One region of the Shewanella sp. SW1 genome, then DNA from elsewhere that is predicted to be linked to it. Evidence: predicted binding sites of a transcription regulator. Region 1 holds the regulator's gene; each other region holds the start of a gene.
What was found. Region 1 encodes sigma-54, which starts transcription at its own class of promoters, with help from an activator protein. Its sites were predicted from a motif close to GTTGGCACGNNNNTNGNNT; they were not measured.

Region 1 (6,100 bases):
GTTTTGACATAGGCTCGAGCAGTTTTCCCTCCAGCTTTATCGCTTCTTGCAAAGAGACTCGGCTCTTCGACAAAGGATGCAAACGGCGGGTTTCGCTGTAACGCTTGAGCAGAATTTTATCGCTGGAGTTAAGGAAGAAGCTCGTTAACTCAGTATCTGGAGGTAGGCTAGCGAGTTGTTTCACTAAGACCTTATCCTGCTCAGGCATGTTACGCACGTCGACACTGATGGCGACGAGATCGTTACTGCCTTTGAGTTGCTCAAGCAAACTGCCAATCAATGGCAAGGGAAGGTTATCGACACAATAATAGCCGAGATCTTCGAGTACCCTAAGGGCGACAGATTTGCCTGAGCCTGAGCGGCCCGACACTATGACCAGTTTCATCCAGTGATTACCTGATAGAGTTCCGTTTCATCATGCGTCTTGCGTAATTGCTTTAATATTTGCTTGTCGCTCAGCTTTTCGGCCATGCAAGACAAGGTACTTAAGTGCTGCTGACATTGGTCTGCAGGCACCAGTAGTGCAAATAAAATATCAACAGGTTGCTTATCGATAGCATCAAATGCTATCGGCTCTTCACACTTAATTAGTATGGCAATGGGCTGATCTATATCGGCTAGTCGACCATGTGGAATGGCGATGCCGTTACCTATACCTGTGCTCCCCATCTTTTCGCGCGCCACTAGGCTTTCGAATATCTCTTGAGATGAGAGGGTCGGGTACTGGGCAGCGACTAAGTCGCTGATGAGTTCCAGTACCTTTTTCTTGCTGCCCGGAGTGGCGCAGGTAGTGCACTCCGGCCGCAGTATGGTACAAAGTTCCATTATTAGTGTTTTGTTAACTTCTCTTTGTGTTTAATAACCTGACGGTCAAGCTTGTCAATCAGGGCGTCTATAGCGGCATACATGTCAGCATGCTCTGAAGTAGCAAAAACTTCACCACCTATGAGGTTTATTCTCGCTTCAGCAATTTGTTGCATTTTCTCAACATTGAGCACAACGTGCACATTATTGATCTGTTCGAAATGGCGTTCAAGTTTTGAAAACTTTTCTTCTACATATGCACGTAACGATTCGGTAATTTCGACATGGTGTCCACTTAGGTTTATTTGCATAGAAACGTCCTCCGATATCCACTGTAGGTTATAAACTTTTACGCTGATTAGAAGGTGGAATAAGCATAGCCTCTCGGTACTTCGCAATGGTTCTGCGGGCTACGTTGATCCCTTGTTCTGCCAGAAGTTGTGCCATCTTGCTATCGCTTAATGGTTTTTTCTGGTTTTCCGCTGCCACCAGTTTCTTTATAAAGGCTCTGATTGCTGTGGATGAGCACTCACCACCATCGTCAGTACCGACGTGGCTAGAGAAGAAGTATTTTAGTTCAAAAAGTCCCTTAGGGGTATGCATGTATTTTTGAGTTGTGACCCGTGAGATGGTGGACTCATGCATTTCTACCGCTTCGGCAATATCGTTAAGCACCATAGGCTTCATGGCTTCTTCACCGTACTCAAAGAAACCTTGCTGATATTGCACTATGCAATTAGCAACTTTAAGCAAAGTGTCGTTACGGCTTTCTAGACTCTTAATAAACCATTTAGCCTCTTGCAGATGGCCGCGAATAAATTGGCTATCGGCTTGGTTTTTTGTGCTGCGTGCCATAGAAGCATAATGTTGATTTACATTGATTTTGGGCATGCAGTCAGGATTAAGCTCAACGACCCAGCGGCCATTTTTCTTCGACACAGACACATCTGGGATAACGTATTCGTCATTATTGGGCGTGATCAACAAACCTGGGCGAGGATTGAGGGTTTGGATGAGTGCTATACCATCCCTTAATTCATCCTCTTTTAATTTAGTCTTACGCATCAATAACCTAAAGTCTCGGGCGGCGATCAGATCTAAATGATCTTTGATCAGCATACGGGCGTTTTCTAGGTTGGGAGTATCAGCGGCGAAATGCGACAGTTGGATCAACAGGCATTCACTTAAATCGCGGGCGGCAACGCCTATGGGATCAAAATGCTGAATACGCTTGAGTACGGCTTCGACTTCGTCAAGCTCAACTTCAGGATTGCCCATGGCTTCGAGAATTTCTTCAGTGCTTTGGGTGAGATAGCCCTGATCGTCGATGGCATCAATAATGGCGGTGGCAATGGCTAAATCGGTTTCAGAAAACGGCGTGAGGTTTTTTTGCCATTCTAAGTGTTCGTACAAACCTTCACTGGTCTCGCCTTGGAAGGGCATATCGTCTTCACGACTGCCGCCGGGGCCTGAGTTTGGGGAGGCGGTAAACACTTCATCCCATGTGGTGTCCATGGGGAGCTCATCGGGCATGGATTCTTTGGTTAGCGACTCTGCCGTGTCTATGGTGGAGCTGTCTTTTTCTGGTGGCAGAGTGCTAGATTCACTGAAATCCGTATCGGATAGCGTTTGGTTTACAGGGGTTTTAGTGGCGTCGAATTGATCCTCTTCCAGCTCGAGAAGGGGATTAGAATCTAATGCTTGCTGGATCTCTTGCTGCAGTTCTAATGACGACAGTTGCAACAGACGTATGGCCTGTTGTAATTGTGGCGTCATGGTTAACTGTTGACCCAGTTTGAGCTGGAGTGACGCTTTCATGTTACCGCTGATCCCTACGTTATTATTGTTGGATGAGGTCGCTTATTATTATCTTGAGTGAAGCCCAATGGCGGTATAAATTGCCTCCATTGGCTTCGCTCGATTAACTATAGCCTGAATTGTTCACCTAAGTACACTGCCCTAACTTGCTGATTGTCTAAGATCTCTGCTGGAGTTCCTTCGGCAATAAGGTTTCCGTGACTCACAATATAAGCATGTTCACATACATCTAATGTCTCGCGGACATTATGGTCTGTGATCAGTACGCCAAGGCCGCGACTTTTGAGTTGTTCGATAATCTTCTTGATGTCGATAACCGAAATAGGATCGACGCCGGCAAACGGTTCATCGAGCAAAATGAACTTAGGATTAGCGGCTAAAGCCCGCGCAATTTCGACGCGGCGACGTTCGCCACCCGACAATGACATGCCTTGGCTGTCACGGATGTGGGTGATATGAAACTCTTCGAGCAGATGTTCTAGTTCTTCTTCTCGTTCTTCGTTTTTAAGTTCTTTACGAGTTTGCAGTACGGCCATGATGTTGTCATGAACAGTTAGCTTACGAAAGATACTGGCTTCTTGCGGTAAGTAACCTATGCCTTTGCGGGCACGCAGATGCATAGGATCTGCGGTTAAATCATCATCGTCGATAAAGATATGTCCCTTATCGCTCTTCACTAGCCCGACAACCATGTAAAATGTCGTGGTTTTACCTGCACCGTTTGGACCGAGTAGGCCAACGACTTGACCGGTTTTTACCGTCAGACTGACGTCTTTAACCACTTGGCGACTCTTGTAACTTTTCGCCAGATTTTGTGCTCTTAAGGTGATTTGGGTCATTTAGAGTCCTGCTTTTTTACAGGTTTATCCGCCGGAGCGTCTGATTTAGCATCATCTTGATAGTTTTCAGGCTGAATAATAGTGATCACGCGATCGTCACCACTGCCAGTACTCTCGGCCATCAATTTCTGTTGAATCATGTTATAGCGGATTAAATTGCCTGTAACTTGGCTACCTGCTTGATCTAATGACGCCATACCTTTCAGTGTTAAGGTGCGGCTCGCCATATCGTAACGAATTTCTTTCGCGCTCGCCGATGCAGGACGGCCATCGTCTAATATTTGGCTATACGTAGCAGGGTTGCCTGTGGCGACCAAAGTTTTGCTATTTTCACCTTCAGCGGAAAATGCACGCAGTTCATTTGCTTGGATTTTTATTGAGCCTTGGGTAACTTCCACTGGACCAAAGAAGATGATCTGGTTGTTTTTGATATCCGCAGTTTGGCTCACAGCTTTAATTTTGACTTCTTGCTTTAAGTCGCCGACTTTCGCGAAAGCACTCATGCTCATAATTAGCATTAGGCTGGCAAGTAATACGTTATTTTGCTTCATATGTTCCTACTACCTGACTGGTCAATTGCACTTCTTGCGCGTTGAGGTCGGCATAAAGGCCTTGGCCTTGAATATTAAAATCTTTCCCTGTGACGTAAATGGTACGGTCAGAGGTCATTATCATAGTGTTGAGATCGAGTTCCAGATAACTGGTGGACAAGGTCTGAATCGGTTCTTCTGGGCTAATGGCATCGATAATAACATTATTTTCTAATACAACCTTGCCAGTTTCCTTGTTTAGCTTGCCCTGATCTGCCCTGAGCTGCCATTGTGCTTTACCTTGGTCTGGATAAACAAGATAAACAGGTTGAGTAAAGAAAGTTTGATTCGTTGAATCATAATGTTCCATGTGTTTCGCCGTCACACGGCTATTCACTAGTCCTTGCTCATTGAACTCAACACTGCGCAGATCTTCAACGATGAAATCTGGGGTATTTTGATCTTTTACTCTGTTATCGGAATCACCGCTGTGTTTGTTCTGCACTTGCCAGTAAAGCGCTAGTGCGGTTCCAAAAAAAGCGATAATCGCGAGTGTCACACGACTCATATACTCATTCCATGGGCCGAAGTGAATTTATTTTGACTTAGGAGTAACAGATCTGTGAGTTCACGCAGTGCACCGTGGCCACCATTGAGCGTAGTCACAAAATGGGCGTGTTGGCGTATATAGGGGTGGCCGTCAGCAACACTGACCGCTAAACCGACGACATTCATCACGGGGAGATCGACAATATCATCACCGATATAAGCCACTTCTTCTGGGGTGACACCATAAAGTGCGAGCAATGCTTCATAGGGCTCGAACTTATTGTCTACGCCTTGGTAAATATGGGTAACACCAAGGGCTGTCATACGGTTTTCAACGATTTTGGATTGACGTCCTGTGATCACGGCGAGGTTGAAACCGCTGGTGAGGAGTGAGCGCACGCCATAACCGTCACGGGTATGGAAGGCTTTGAGCTCTTCGCCGCTATTGCTCAAGTAAATACGGCCGTCGGAAAACACCCCATCGACGTCACAGATTAACAGTTTAATCTTTTGCGCGCGTTGCCACACATCATCACTGATTGGGCCGTAAAATCCTTGCTGTGGCATTAAATGACTCCTGCTTTTACCATATCGAGCATGTTAAGAGCGCCAATAGGATGGCGATCTTTATCGATAACAATTAATCCGTTGATATTTTTTGAGTCCATCACTTGCAGTGCTTGGGCGGCCAATACATTATCCGTGATCGTGACGCAGTTACGGGTCATCACATCGGCAATGGGCGTCGTGCGTAAATTCACTTCGGCATCAATAACGCGGCGTAAATCACCATCAGTGAAGATACCAACCAGTTTGCGCTGATCATCAATAATCGCCGTCATGCCTAAGCCTTTCTTGGAGATTTCGTACAGGGCTTCTGTGATGCAAATATCGTGGTTGACGAGCGGTAAGTCATCACCGCTGTGCATCACATCGCAGACTTTTAACAGCAACTTACGTCCTAATGCACCGCCGGGATGGGACATAGCAAAATCATCACGGGTAAAGCCTTTCGCTTGCAGCAGCGCAATGGCGATGGCATCGCCCATCACTAAGGTTGCTGTGGTACTTGAGGTGGGTGCTAGTCCAAGTGGGCAAGCCTCTTCTGGGACTTCAATACATAAATGCACTTTAGATAATCGCGCCATATTCGATTCGGGTTTACCCGTTACCGCGATAACGGGCACGCCCATACGTTGGATGACCGGCATTAAGGTGAGGATTTCGCTCGACTCACCGGAATTTGAAATCGCTAAAATCACATCGTTATCGGCCAATACACCCAGATCGCCGTGGCTGGCTTCACCCGGATGCACAAAAAATGCGGGCGTTCCTGTGCTGGCGAGGGTGGCTGAAATCTTATTGCCGATATGGCCCGATTTGCCCATTCCCATGACAATCACTTTGCCTGTGCAGTTGAGGATCAACTCGCAAGCTTCTGCAAATTCAGCCGAATCAACATATTGATAAAGATTGTCTAGGGCTGACTTTTCAATGTCGATAACTTTACAACCCCATTGGCGCAGTTGTGATTTGTCTACCATGTCTATCTCTCTTTTT
Region 2 (6,100 bases), on a different contig from region 1:
CACTTTAATGCACTCCATTGATTGCCTATCATCCTAAACATAATGATAGGCTTAGATATAAAAGTGGTATTTGGGCAAACAACAGCATTAAACAGCAGTCGTTTATCTTTCACAGAAATCGAATTCTGCGGCAACTCCGCTATCTTAGTTCACTAAAAAATCCATTTACAACCTTAGACCGGAAGCTTTGCGTCCTAACTTTTCAATTAGTTTGCCAAATACAGTCGTTATCATTGAGTCACTACGAGTTAACAGTATGTAACTAAGTAGAAATGACTTGGCTAAATTAGCAACAAAAGACAACGTTGTCAAAAAATAATTCATTTATATTCATTAAGTTACAGAATGTGGATCGGTATTTTTCTGACACCTGTCAAACATTTATCAGCACCTACTGTTATAAACTCGTGCTTGAAACTAAATCTTACCTAGGTATAATGCCCACCTCGCTTCGGGGGAGTAGCTAACTGGATTTCGAGCCATCGTCATCTAGGGTGAACATCAACATACTTGGCAACATGCCATGGTGTTCACAGCAAATCATAGATTTGCCCAGCAAGACCTGAGCACAATGACCGCACCTAGGGGTGGACGGTTTATTGTGCTTATGTCATAACCACCCCTAAAGGATCACACTTGGAAGCCCTACTTGCCTCAACTTTTACGGTTGCTATCGCCGAAATTGGTGATAAAACTCAATTGCTTGCACTAATCCTCGCCGCAAGATTTAAAAATAAAACCGCCATTATTTTAGGTATTTTGCTGTCGACATTATTTAACCATTTTGCCGCAGCTTGGATTGGCCAATGGGCGATTAACTGGGTAAGCCCTGATCTTGCACGTTATTTAGTGGCTGCGTCATTCTTTGCGATCGCTCTTTGGGTGTTAATCCCCGATAAAGTCGATGCAGAAGAGAGCCGTTTCTATAAAATGGGCCCCTTTCTCGCCACCTTTATCCTGTTTTTTATCGCCGAAATGGGGGATAAAACGCAAATCGCCACTGTGGTATTAGCTGCAAAATACGATTCATTAACTATGGTGGTTGCTGGCACAACCTTAGGCATGCTGCTTGCTAACGTACCCGTAGTGATCGCAGGCCACTTCAGCGCCGAAAAATTGCCTATGTTGTGGATACACCGTGGCTGCGCCGTATTGTTCGCACTACTGGGTGTCGCGACCCTGTTCTTCTAAGAATCGAGGCAGGGGTTTTGCTGCAGAATAAAATTTCTTCACGCAATATTTTATTCTTTTAAACCTAACCGTTTTGCAAGTCGGTGCAAATTACCTGTATCGATTTGCAATATTCTTGCACACGCAGCCCAATTTTGTTGATTCGCGGCTAAAACTTGGCGAATAAGTTGACGCTGATATCTCTCAGTCGCAGCCTTAAGCCCCAGCATAACACTGGAATTATCTTGCGATTGTCCCTCACGACAGGCCGACTCAGACCTAAATGCTAATTCACTGGCTGGCGTTGCAGCATCTGATGGCCTATCTTCGTCGACTGTTCTGTGTGCTTGATTCATCAAAGAATCGAGCTGAAAATGTTTATTACTTAAGCTGATGTAAGTCGTTTTTAGCTCGGCTTTCGCCAACACCGCAGCCCTGTGTATCGCATGCTCTAGCTCACGCACATTACCCGGCCATGTGTATTGCTCTAATAACTGCTGCGCTGCGGGTGTGATATTGATATGGGTGAGTCCTAACTTCGCTTTACAACGTTCAAGAAAAAAACCTGTCAGCATAACAATATCTTGCCCACGCTCTCTTAATGGTGCTACGTGGATAGGAAATACGCTCAACCTATGGTAAAGATCGAAACGAAAACGCCCTTCCGTTGCCTCTTGGTGCAAAATTCGATTAGTAGCGGCAATAATCCGAGTATTAACCTTTAGGCTCTTATCACTGCCCACTCGCTGTAATTCACCGTATTGTAAAACCCTCAATAACTTAGCTTGCAGCCCCAAGGGAAGCTCCCCGATTTCATCTAAAAACAAGGTCCCCTTGTCAGCGAGTTCAAACTTGCCTTGCCTATGACTGATTGCCCCCGTAAATGCCCCTTTTACATGCCCAAATAACTCGCTTTCGGCGACGGACTCCGGCAATGCAGCGCAGTTCAAATAGATAAGTGATTTATCGGCTCTGGTCGATTGATTATGTATCGCCGCGGCTACTAACTCCTTACCCACGCCAGTTTCGCCAGTAATTAATACCGATAAATCAGTGCCTGCCACGGCACTTATCTGCTGCTTTAGCGATTGGATCTGTGTGGATTGCCCTATGATCTCCTGCTGACTAGCAGGACGATTGAGCACCTCAGTTCCATTGGAAACTTCAACAACTTGGGATTCTAGCTGTTGCATCAATAACGCAGTATTAAGACTGGCTGCGGCCAGTGCGCTGATCACACGCAACTCGCTATCACTAAAACCATCAAACTGATGAGGGTTGAAACCATCAATGGTGAGCGCCCCAATTAAGCGATCGTTCGCGATTAGTGGTAAACCAATGCAAGCATGTACATGTAAGTTCGCACTATGATGTGGAATTAAACCATCATACGGATCGGGAAGTTCACTGTCGGCCGGGAAACGAACCACATCGCCAGCACGGGCGATAGCCTCTAATCTCGGATGTTCACTAATTTGAAAGCGCCGCCCTAACACTTCGGCAAAGAGCCCATCTATCGCCAAGGGGACAAATTGCTGCTCCCGAAATGCCAATAATGCCGCAGCATCACAATTGACACGCCGCCTGACCACTGCCAACAAACGCTCAAATCTGTCTTGCGTCGACACGCCGACAGTTAAATCTAAGGCTAACTGAGTTAAATCAGCATGGGCACTCATAGCACATCCACAGTCAAATAAAGTCATATTGACAACAGTGTAATGTCAATTTGACCAATATCAAATTGTCATTATGACACCAATAAGTGATTCCAAATGTTGAAATACGTTAATACCAATAAAAATCAACACGTTAGAATGTTGGCATAGTGAGTGCAATAAGATATTTAACTAAGTAAGCAAGATTTACGTAGCGCATTCATTATTAATTATCACAGGTGTATTTATGACTATTCATGTAAAAAACAATATCCACTGGGTGGGTCAACGCGATTGGGAAGTGCAAGATTTTCATGGTACTGAGTACAAGATAACTAAAGGCACAAGCTACAATAGCTACCTTATCCGTGAAGAAAAAACCGTGTTAATTGATACAGTTGATCATCGGTTTAGCCAGCAATTCTTACAAAATCTTGAAGCTGAAATTAATCTAACCGACATAGACTATATTGTGATGAACCATGCAGAGGAAGACCACTCAGGCGCCCTGACTGCATTAATGGCCAAAATTCCTAACACTCCAATTTACTGCAGTGAAAATGCGGTCGACTCCATTGTAGGACATCACCACCACCCAGAATGGAATTTCATTACCGTAAAAACAGGGGATAGTTTAGCGATAGGCAATGGTAAGCAACTGATATTTATCGAAGCACCTATGTTGCATTGGCCAGATAGCATGATGACATACCTCACCGAAGATGCGGTTTTATTCAGTAACGATGCCTTTGGCCAACACTATTGCGACGAACATTTATTCAATGATGAGGTTGATCAAAATGAATTAATGGAACAATGCCTACGGTACTACTCAAACATTTTAACGCCCTTTAGCAGCCTAGTGACGGCTAAAATTCACGAAGTATTAAGCTTTAATTTACCTGTAGATATGATCGCAACTTCACATGGCATTGTGTGGCGTGATAATCCAGCCCAAATTATTCACCAATATTTAGCTTGGGCCGACGCTTATCAAGAAGACCGCATCACGATTTTCTACGACTCTATGTCCAATAATACTCGCATGATGGCCGACGGTATTGCTCAAGGTATCCATGATGTTGACCCCAATGTAGCGGTAAAAGTGTATAACGTCGCACGTCATGATAAAAACGAAATCCTTGCACAGGCATTTAGGTCAAAAGGTATTTTAGTCGGCTCATCCACCATGAATAATGTGATGATGCCTAAAATTGCCGCCATGCTTGAAGAAATCACGGGCCTGCGTTTTCGCAATAAAAAGGCGGCAGCTTTTGGTAGTTATGGCTGGAATGGCGGCGCAGTCGATAGAATTCACACTCGTTTGATGGATGCTGGTTTTGAAACCTCGGTGGGATTAAAAGTCAAATGGCGTCCCGATCGAGATGCGATGCAAGAATGCCGTCAGCACGGCCAGCGAATCGCGCGAGAATGGGCATTGCGGCCCCTTGATAGCGCTAATAGTCGCTCTATCATTAATCAAGTCATGTCAAAACCTAGCCAAGCCACCACGGCCAGTCAAACAGCTGAAAATACTGCTACTAATAACGTCCCTGTGACAGCACCGATTGCAACAAAAGCGTGCGAATTAAATGATACACAATCAATGGTTTGCACCGTTTGCCAATGGATTTACGACCCTGAAAAAGGAGAACCTAATCAAAATGTCATTGCTGGCACACCTTGGACTCAAGTGGCCGAAGACTTCCTCTGTCCCGAATGTGGCCTAGGTAAAAGCGTTTTCGCTGTCATAAAAAATGAGGTGACTAATGCCTAAGCCAATCGTCATTATCGGCAGTGGATTCGCGGCATATCAGCTAGTCAAAACACTGCGACGTTTAAACCGCGAACAACCGATTACAGTTATCACAGCCGACTCTGGTGACGAATACCATAAACCAGATTTAAGCCATGTGTTTAGCCTTAAAAAAATGGCGTCAGACCTCATAAAATTGACCGCGACTGAATTTGCACATGAACAACAAATTGATGTAATAAATCACTGTGAAGTCATAAAAATAGATAAAGTTCGTCAGGTAGTCTGTTGCCATCAAGGACGCGAAATTGCGTACAAAAAGTTAGTGCTTGCCACGGGTGCACGACCCTTTATTCCGCCTATAGATGGGGATGGCGTCGATATCATCCACACAGTTAACAGCTTAAGGGAGTATCAGGCCTGCGAAGCAGACATCCATGGTGCGAGGAGAGTACTGGTTATCGGTGCGGGTTTGGTCGGAGTTGAACTGGCAATGGACTTAGCAACTGCGGGTAAGCAAGTATTTTTGGTCGATCCACAAGCGAGCTTAATGCCGAATATGCTACCCGAAATGTTAAGCCACAAACTGACCGCTGTACTAACGCAGCATAACGTCACAGTGCAATTGCAAACCCGAGTCAGCCAACTGCAACACCAAGATGGCAGTATCTCTGTGTGCCTAGATAATGACCAGCGGTTTATTTGTGATGCGGTTATCTGTGCAGCCGGACTGATCCCTAACAGTCAACTTGCCCAGCATGCGGGGCTAGAGGTCAATAAAGGTATCGTCGTTAACGAATGCTTACAAACCAACGACGCCCATATTTATGCGCTAGGTGATTGCGCCCAAATCAACGGCCAAAATAGGGCCTATTTACAACCTGCGTTACTGAGCGCCAATGCGCTGGCGAATACATTACTGAACCAACCGACAGCAGTGAATTTTCCCGCCATGCTCATTAAAATGAAAACGCCACTGTTACCTATGCAGCTCAGCGGTATAACAGTGAATGGCGTCCATCGCTGGCAAGTCGATATTGATGCTCAAGGAAGCTGTATTAAAGCATTCGACGTGGATGAAACATTTATAGGATTTATCGTAACCGAGGATAAAATGCAGCAAGCATTTGGATTGTTAAAGCAGCTAAATAGCCCTAACGCGGCACTCATCGCGGCCTAAGAGCACATTAACGAGAATGTTAATATTATTGTCGCTGATAATAAAAACTGAGTAGAGGCTTTCTACTCAGTTTTATCGTTTCTACTATTATTCAAACATTCGCAACAGCAATAGTTTAAAGACCTAATGCCAGTTTAATACGTTGTCCGTAATCCGCATCGGCTTGAGTAAAATGCGCCACCATACGTTGCTGCACATCTAAACTCGCTTGACTTAATGAACCCGAAATTGTTGCCACTAGGCGCGCTTTCTCAGCTTCAGAGAAGATGCAATACAAATTACCCGCTTGGGTATAATCGTCTTGGTTATAACGACTGTAACGCGCAGCTTCACCTT
Region 3 (6,100 bases), on a different contig from region 1:
TGGCCTCGTCGTGATTGCCGCATTTTTTTGGCAGTTACGCCAAATGGCAGAGTTGAGCCGTATTTTTGCCGAAAAAGAATGTTGGCGACAAAAAGTGCAACTATTAGCCATAGCAATGGAAACCGCCCGCCCTAGCATTGGCGGCACCACGGGGATTTGTTGGAAAGCGAAATATTTATTTGAATTCAGCACCGACGGCATTAACCAGTACAGTGGCCATATTTGGATGCAAGGCAAGAAAATTCAAAAAATCGAATGGCCTATCTTCCCGGAGCCCGAATGGCAAGAGGCGCCGACAGCGCAGGGGAAATTTGGCGGTTGTGGTACGCAAAGCGGCTGTAGCTCAGGCAAGTGTCATTAAGTATTATCGACTATGATGCCCAAATAAGCTGTTCGCCAGAATTGAGAATAATCAGTTATTCTCTGGTGCTGCAAAATAACTCACTGTAAAAATAAAAAAGAAAGGGCGCGGCCCTAAAGCCACGCCCTCCTATTCTCTGTTAAGCTATCCCGCTATTTTTGTGCTCCCTGCACCATCCATGCGTCAATCTGCGTCCTGCTTCATCCCTGCTCAATCCTTGAGGTCCTTGTACTCATGTACTTCCCTATCTCTTGGTCATCCAGTCCCAAGCTTGCTCTTTCCTGAGCGGTTCCATCATCATCCATGAAACGGGTATTGCATCCATTCAATTGCACTCCCTGTGCCATTGCCATCCTATGCAATAAGTCTATCAATCCTTGATAGTCTCCCTTCCTTGGTATTGGCTCTCTTTCATCCTGAAAGGCCTATATCCCTATCTTTCCTTAAGTCACATTCCTTAGTCACTGTTCGATCATCCTGATCGCCAACATCCTGTTGCCCGCAATTCCTTCTACAAGATGAATTCTACGCCAACCAACGAAAGTACTCATTGTGGATTATTTAAAATGTTAACAAAAAAATGGTGAGCCCAACTGATAACAAACAGGCTAACCCACTGATATAAATTAAAATAATAACTAACCCAGAGACATAACCACCCTTTAGACTTACAAATTACTTACATACTTGTGAGAGATCTCTTACACGGAGGATGGCAATTCAAATCAAAAGTAAGCAAGTGCTAGATGTTCTCCCCTGAAGGACTTATGCATAAACCGCTATCGCTCAAAATTCGACAAGCATTCGGCGAATGACCAGAACACAGAGAGTAAATCATTGGGCAATAAGAGAAGTAAGACTGGTAAACATGTTTTACGGCAAGATGTCTTTAAGCAGCGTTAAGATAAAGTCTGTGTGAATAGCGTTATAGCGTGAATAGCGTTATAGCTTGGCAAAGCCAGATTAATGCTGAAAATGAACCAAAGAAAAGGGCGCAACTAAAGTGCGCCCCATTTATCCTTTGTAAGCCGTCCTGCTCGATTTGTGCTCCCTGCACCATCCATGCGTCTGCTTGCGTCCTGCGTCGTCCCTGTAATCCCTTTTCGTCCCTGTGTATCAAACTTACGTGAGATAACACTCAGTCCCTTGACCTGTAAATCCTTTTTACAGAGCCTGTCACTTCCTATGACTTATTCCTATTGCATCCTGCAAAATTTATTTTCCATAGATTAGTACAAGCTGTTCACCCTTATACTTTATCCTTATCTCGACACATCCTGTTTCGAGTTCATGCTTAATCCTTAAGCGTGTCCTGTATTCTTCCTGAAATTCATCATCCTGACGATACAACTCACTGTCCCTAATCATCCTTGAAAAGCAATCCTGCTTTTCCAGCAATCCTGCTTTTCCTTAGCCTATCCGAGGCGAATGACAGTTTTCCTACCGTCAGCGATTTCAACCTTGAAATCTTAATTCGTTGCTTCTTGCGTCCCTTTGGCCTGTTTTGCTTTCCTTGCTATCCATTTGCTTTGGCCATGAGTGAATTCTACGTTAACCCTAACGTTTTTGTTCGGCTCAAAGAACGGACTACAAGATTAATTACGGACCAACCAAAGAAAAACAAATACAACCCAATGATTCTATTTAAAATTAAACATTGCAGGACAAAAAACAATCAAAAAGAAAACATTATGTCCTACAACGTTTGTAAGCGATCTCTCACACTGGCATGGGCATCTCACTCGGGCAATTTTTTTAATGTTTAAAAAAGCGGCGAATCATCTGCGCAAACATCACCCAATCTGCCATCAAACTGTAAAAAGGATACTGAAATGTCGCGGGTCGATTCTTCTCAAATACGAAGTGTCCCACCCATGCAAAACCATAACCAACAATAGGAATAAACCAGCATAGCCACCAGGCTTGTGAAACCAAGGCAATGCCAATCAGCAGCAGAACTAAACAACTGCCAACAAAGTGTAATTGCCGACAAGTCGGGTGCTGGTGTTGGGATAAATAGAAAGGATAAAAATCGGCGAAACGTTTATAAGAGTTAGTCATCTTGTTGAACCGAATAGAATAAAAGCTGGCCATGGATACTGCCGATACTCAGCTCGCCTATGGATACAAAGTCATGCTGAGTAAACAGTTGCAAGTGGTTCTCCTGAGCGATAAACACACCAATGCCATCCAAATCAGGCTGCTCATCACACCAACTCACCACAGCTTGCACTAACTTATGTCCAAGTCCTTTGTGCTGTTCATTTGGTGCAAGAGCAATAAACTGCAAAATACCGCAGTGCTTACTGGGTAAAAGTTCAATAATACTGGACTCTTTGTTCATTAGTGCTTGAGTCGATTGCCAACCTGTACCTAACAACATCTTTAAGCGCCAATGCCAATAACGCCCTTCCCCTAAAGGCACTTCTTGAGTAACTACACAGGCTAACCCAAAGAGTCTTTCATGGTCGAATAAACCTATGAGGGCTTGTTTTTGTTGCCATAACGTATTGAGTTCTTCCCTGATTGCGGCGCGCAATTTTTGCTCATAAGCGGCTTTGTCTGAGGTAAAGAGTGAATCGACAAAAAAAGGATCATCATGGTAAGCGTTATAGAGAATAGAAGCGGCAATGCGTAAGTCTTCCGCGGTCAAATAGACTGCGCGGCAGTCCTCCAGAATTTCATTGTCCATCGTTAGCATTCCTTGACTTAGCTCACACTTTTTTATGCGTAACTGTTAATCTACCAAGGAAACTAAAAAGTGCAAATTTTAATCATAGATTGCATTTTTCAATCAGGCGCTTACTCTAAACGAAGGCACTATACTGAAAAGGAAATAATGATGGATACAACTCCGGTAGACTTAAGCCACTTGTTTGAGCAACTCGGTTTAGACAGTAGCGACGAGGCCATAGCGCAGTTTATTGCAACCCATGATATCGACCATCACATCCATTTAAGCCAAGCGCCCTTTTGGACCCCTGCCCAAAAGAGCTTTATCATTGAAGGTTTAGAAGCCGATGCCCTCTGGACTGAGCCCATTGAGCAATTAGACACTCAGCTACGTAAACGATAAGACTCGTTGGTTCAGATTTTACCGTAAGCCGTTTCGCCCCAACCCACTAAGGCATTGTTGCTCAGCACGATAGGCGTGCATTCATCCTTAGTGGTTTTTCCATCGCCATTATTACGCTGGGTACGATAAAACAACACTAAGACTTCTTTATTGGCTTCACCTTGTTGAGCACTTTGTTGAATATAGGCTTCACTAAAATCAGCGGTGCCCATTAAGATCATCACTTGGTCTTTAGGCATACCTAAGCTCAGTTTGGTTAAGTTAGTGCGATTTTTATCCTGCACTTTCTCCCAAGATTCGCTGCTATCCCAGCCCGATTCTCCATCACCGACATTGACCACGCAGCCGCTAAGACCTAAGCTTGCGAGCCCTAAAAAAGTGATGGCGATAAGTTTGTTATTCAATTTATGGTTCATCATGTGACATCCTGTGTAATTATTATTGAAGCTTAAAAAATGGTATTTCGGCTGGACAATAAGCAAAATAAATGCCACAAGACAACACACTGTTTTTAAATGAAAAAATTAATTATTATTTTAAAATTGGTTTAAACAATTCAACAAATTAAGGAATTTTGCTAATTATGAGTCCCCTTGACCAAGTATTAGCGGCCGCACGTTCGCTCGAAGCCTGCGGTAAAGTACCGAGCCTTGCCTTAATTAAAACCCGTTTAGGTAGTAGCCTACCTTTACCTATATTGATCCAAGGCTTACAGCAATTTAAATCTATGCCTAAGGCAGATCGCGAGCGTTTAGCTGAGTTGCAAACTATCAGCCCTACAACTGACGTTCCCGCAACTAACGATACCTTAACCCTTGCTGTGCTCGCCGAGCGCATGCAGATGCAACAGGCGTATTTTGAACGTCATGCTGAGCAGCAAAAAACAGAAATAATGCAATTAAAAAACGAACTGCTTGAACTTAAACAACGCATCAACTTATTAGAAATCCAAGGAAAAACAGCTTAATGTTTGTCACTGAACTGCGCTTCGAATGCTTCGCCGACACCACGATATCTGCCGCCGAGAAGGCCATTAATCAGCTCCTTGAAGCCTATCGAGCTAATGGCCAAATCTTAGGACGAGAATTTGCGGTCGCCTTTAATGACGGTGAGTTTAGAGTGCGTTTATTGATGCCAGAGAAAAGCAGTTTAGCGCACAAATATCACAGCCCTTGGGTCAAAAAAGCCTTAGTAGAATTAACCGACGCTAAACTACTCGCGCCGCGGGAAAAGTTTATTGGTCAGGATATCAATTCTGAAGTAAGTAATACCGAAACACCCAGCTGGCAACTGCTATACACCAGTTTTGTGCATATGTGCTCGCCCCTACGCAGCGGCGACAATTTATTGCCCATTCCCCTGTACCGTATACCCGCAACCTTTAATGGCGATCATAAACGTATTATCCGTTGGCAGAGCGAATGGCAAGCCTGCGACGAGCTGCAAATGGCGGCGGCCACTAAGGCAGAATTTGCCGCGCTAGAGGAATTATCGAGTCCTGACAGTGATTTATTTCGCAGAGGTTGGGATTTGCGCGGTCGTATCGAATATCTCACTCAGATCCCGACCTATTACTACTTATATCGCGTTGGCGGCCAAGATTTGGCCTCAGAAAAAACACGACCTTGCCCATGTTGTGGCAGTCATGATTGGAAACTCGATGAACCTTTATTGGATATGTTCCATTTTCGCTGCGAGCCTTGCCGCATAGTGTCGAATCTGTCTTGGGATCATCAATAACATCTGTTTATCCCCTTGCAAAACTCAACCTAAAATAAGCCACGCTTAGGTTGAGTTAATACCTAGGTTAATAATAAAAATGTCGCTCACAGAAGTTAACGTTTACCGAAAAGGTTTTGCCACATACGTTTAAAACTGGCGAAAATACCAGGATGTTCTAATGCGGGCATAGGTAGTTCTTCATGTTTAACGGGTGGTGCTATCCGTGGCGATAATGCTTCAATAAACGCAGTCAAACTCGAGGACAATTGCTCAGATTGCACTTCACCAGGGATTTCAATCCATACGCTACCATCACTGTTATTGATGGTGAGCATTTTATCTCCCTCATCTAACAGACCGATAAACCAAGTCGGTGACTGCTTCAGTTTTTTCTTCATCATCAGATGACCAATCAAGTTTTGTTGCAGGCAGTTAAAATCGTCATCATTCCAGACTTGCAGTAACTCCCCCGTGCCCCACTTAGAGTCAAATAATACTGGGGCGGAGAAATAATGACCGTAAAAATCATTGATCTCTGGCCATAAAGTTAACTCCAGTGCATGCTCTACATTGGCGAAACTGCCTTCAACTTTGCGTTTCACTGGCTGCCAAGAAACGGCCTGTTCAAGATCCGGTTGAAATTCGCCTTGAATACACACAGAAGGCTCACCCTGTGGGTAATAACGCGGTAGTTCACCTAAACTCGTTAAGTAAGCTTGATGATAGTTTTGCAAAAATTTATCGAGTGCGGGCAGACAAGACACTTAAGCACAATCCAATTTCAGGTATAATGTGCGCCTATTTTGACATGGAAACAGTATTGATGACACAGAATCACGATCCCTATAGTGATGCGCAAGCGCTTGTTGGCCTGACTTTAGGTAAAGCCACAGACTACCAAGCCGAGTATGATGCGTCGCTGCTGCAAGGGGTTCCACGCT

Region 2: a site for sigma-54 is predicted at 2,990-3,008, ahead of norV (anaerobic nitric oxide reductase flavorubredoxin). Genes of this name have one in related genera too.
Region 3: a site for sigma-54 is predicted at 3,914-3,932, ahead of L5M71_RS02950 (DUF3192 domain-containing protein). Genes of this name have one in related genera too.

The regions. Positions count from the first base shown of each region.
Region 1 covers NZ_JAKKSG010000015.1:128,976-135,075, reverse strand. The annotation lists gene rapZ (RNase adapter RapZ) at 1-385, opposite strand, end outside; gene ptsN (PTS IIA-like nitrogen regulatory protein PtsN) at 382-825, opposite strand; gene hpf (ribosome hibernation promoting factor) at 828-1,115, opposite strand; gene L5M71_RS14770 (RNA polymerase factor sigma-54) at 1,144-2,622, opposite strand; gene lptB (LPS export ABC transporter ATP-binding protein) at 2,730-3,461, opposite strand; gene lptA (lipopolysaccharide transport periplasmic protein LptA) at 3,458-4,012, opposite strand; gene lptC (LPS export ABC transporter periplasmic protein LptC) at 3,999-4,559, opposite strand; gene kdsC (3-deoxy-manno-octulosonate-8-phosphatase KdsC) at 4,556-5,107, opposite strand; gene L5M71_RS14745 (KpsF/GutQ family sugar-phosphate isomerase) at 5,107-6,084, opposite strand.
Region 2 covers NZ_JAKKSG010000013.1:7,099-13,198, forward strand. The annotation lists gene gbpA (N-acetylglucosamine-binding protein GbpA) at 1-3, opposite strand, end outside; cyclic di-GMP riboswitch class I at 127-226, opposite strand; gene L5M71_RS12750 (TMEM165/GDT1 family protein) at 637-1,191, shown strand; gene norR (nitric oxide reductase transcriptional regulator NorR) at 1,242-2,849, opposite strand; gene norV (anaerobic nitric oxide reductase flavorubredoxin) at 3,076-4,605, shown strand; gene norW (NADH:flavorubredoxin reductase NorW) at 4,598-5,764, shown strand; gene katB (catalase KatB) at 5,880-6,100, opposite strand, start outside.
Region 3 covers NZ_JAKKSG010000002.1:244,334-250,433, forward strand. The annotation lists gene L5M71_RS02930 (DUF3301 domain-containing protein) at 1-361, shown strand, start outside; gene L5M71_RS02935 (DUF962 domain-containing protein) at 2,117-2,422, opposite strand; gene L5M71_RS02940 (GNAT family N-acetyltransferase) at 2,415-3,053, opposite strand; gene L5M71_RS02945 (DUF2789 domain-containing protein) at 3,204-3,437, shown strand; gene L5M71_RS02950 (DUF3192 domain-containing protein) at 3,449-3,856, opposite strand; gene L5M71_RS02955 (hypothetical protein) at 4,021-4,404, shown strand; gene L5M71_RS02960 (Zn-ribbon-containing protein) at 4,404-5,177, shown strand; gene syd (SecY-interacting protein) at 5,273-5,923, opposite strand; gene queF (NADPH-dependent 7-cyano-7-deazaguanine reductase QueF) at 5,983-6,100, shown strand, end outside.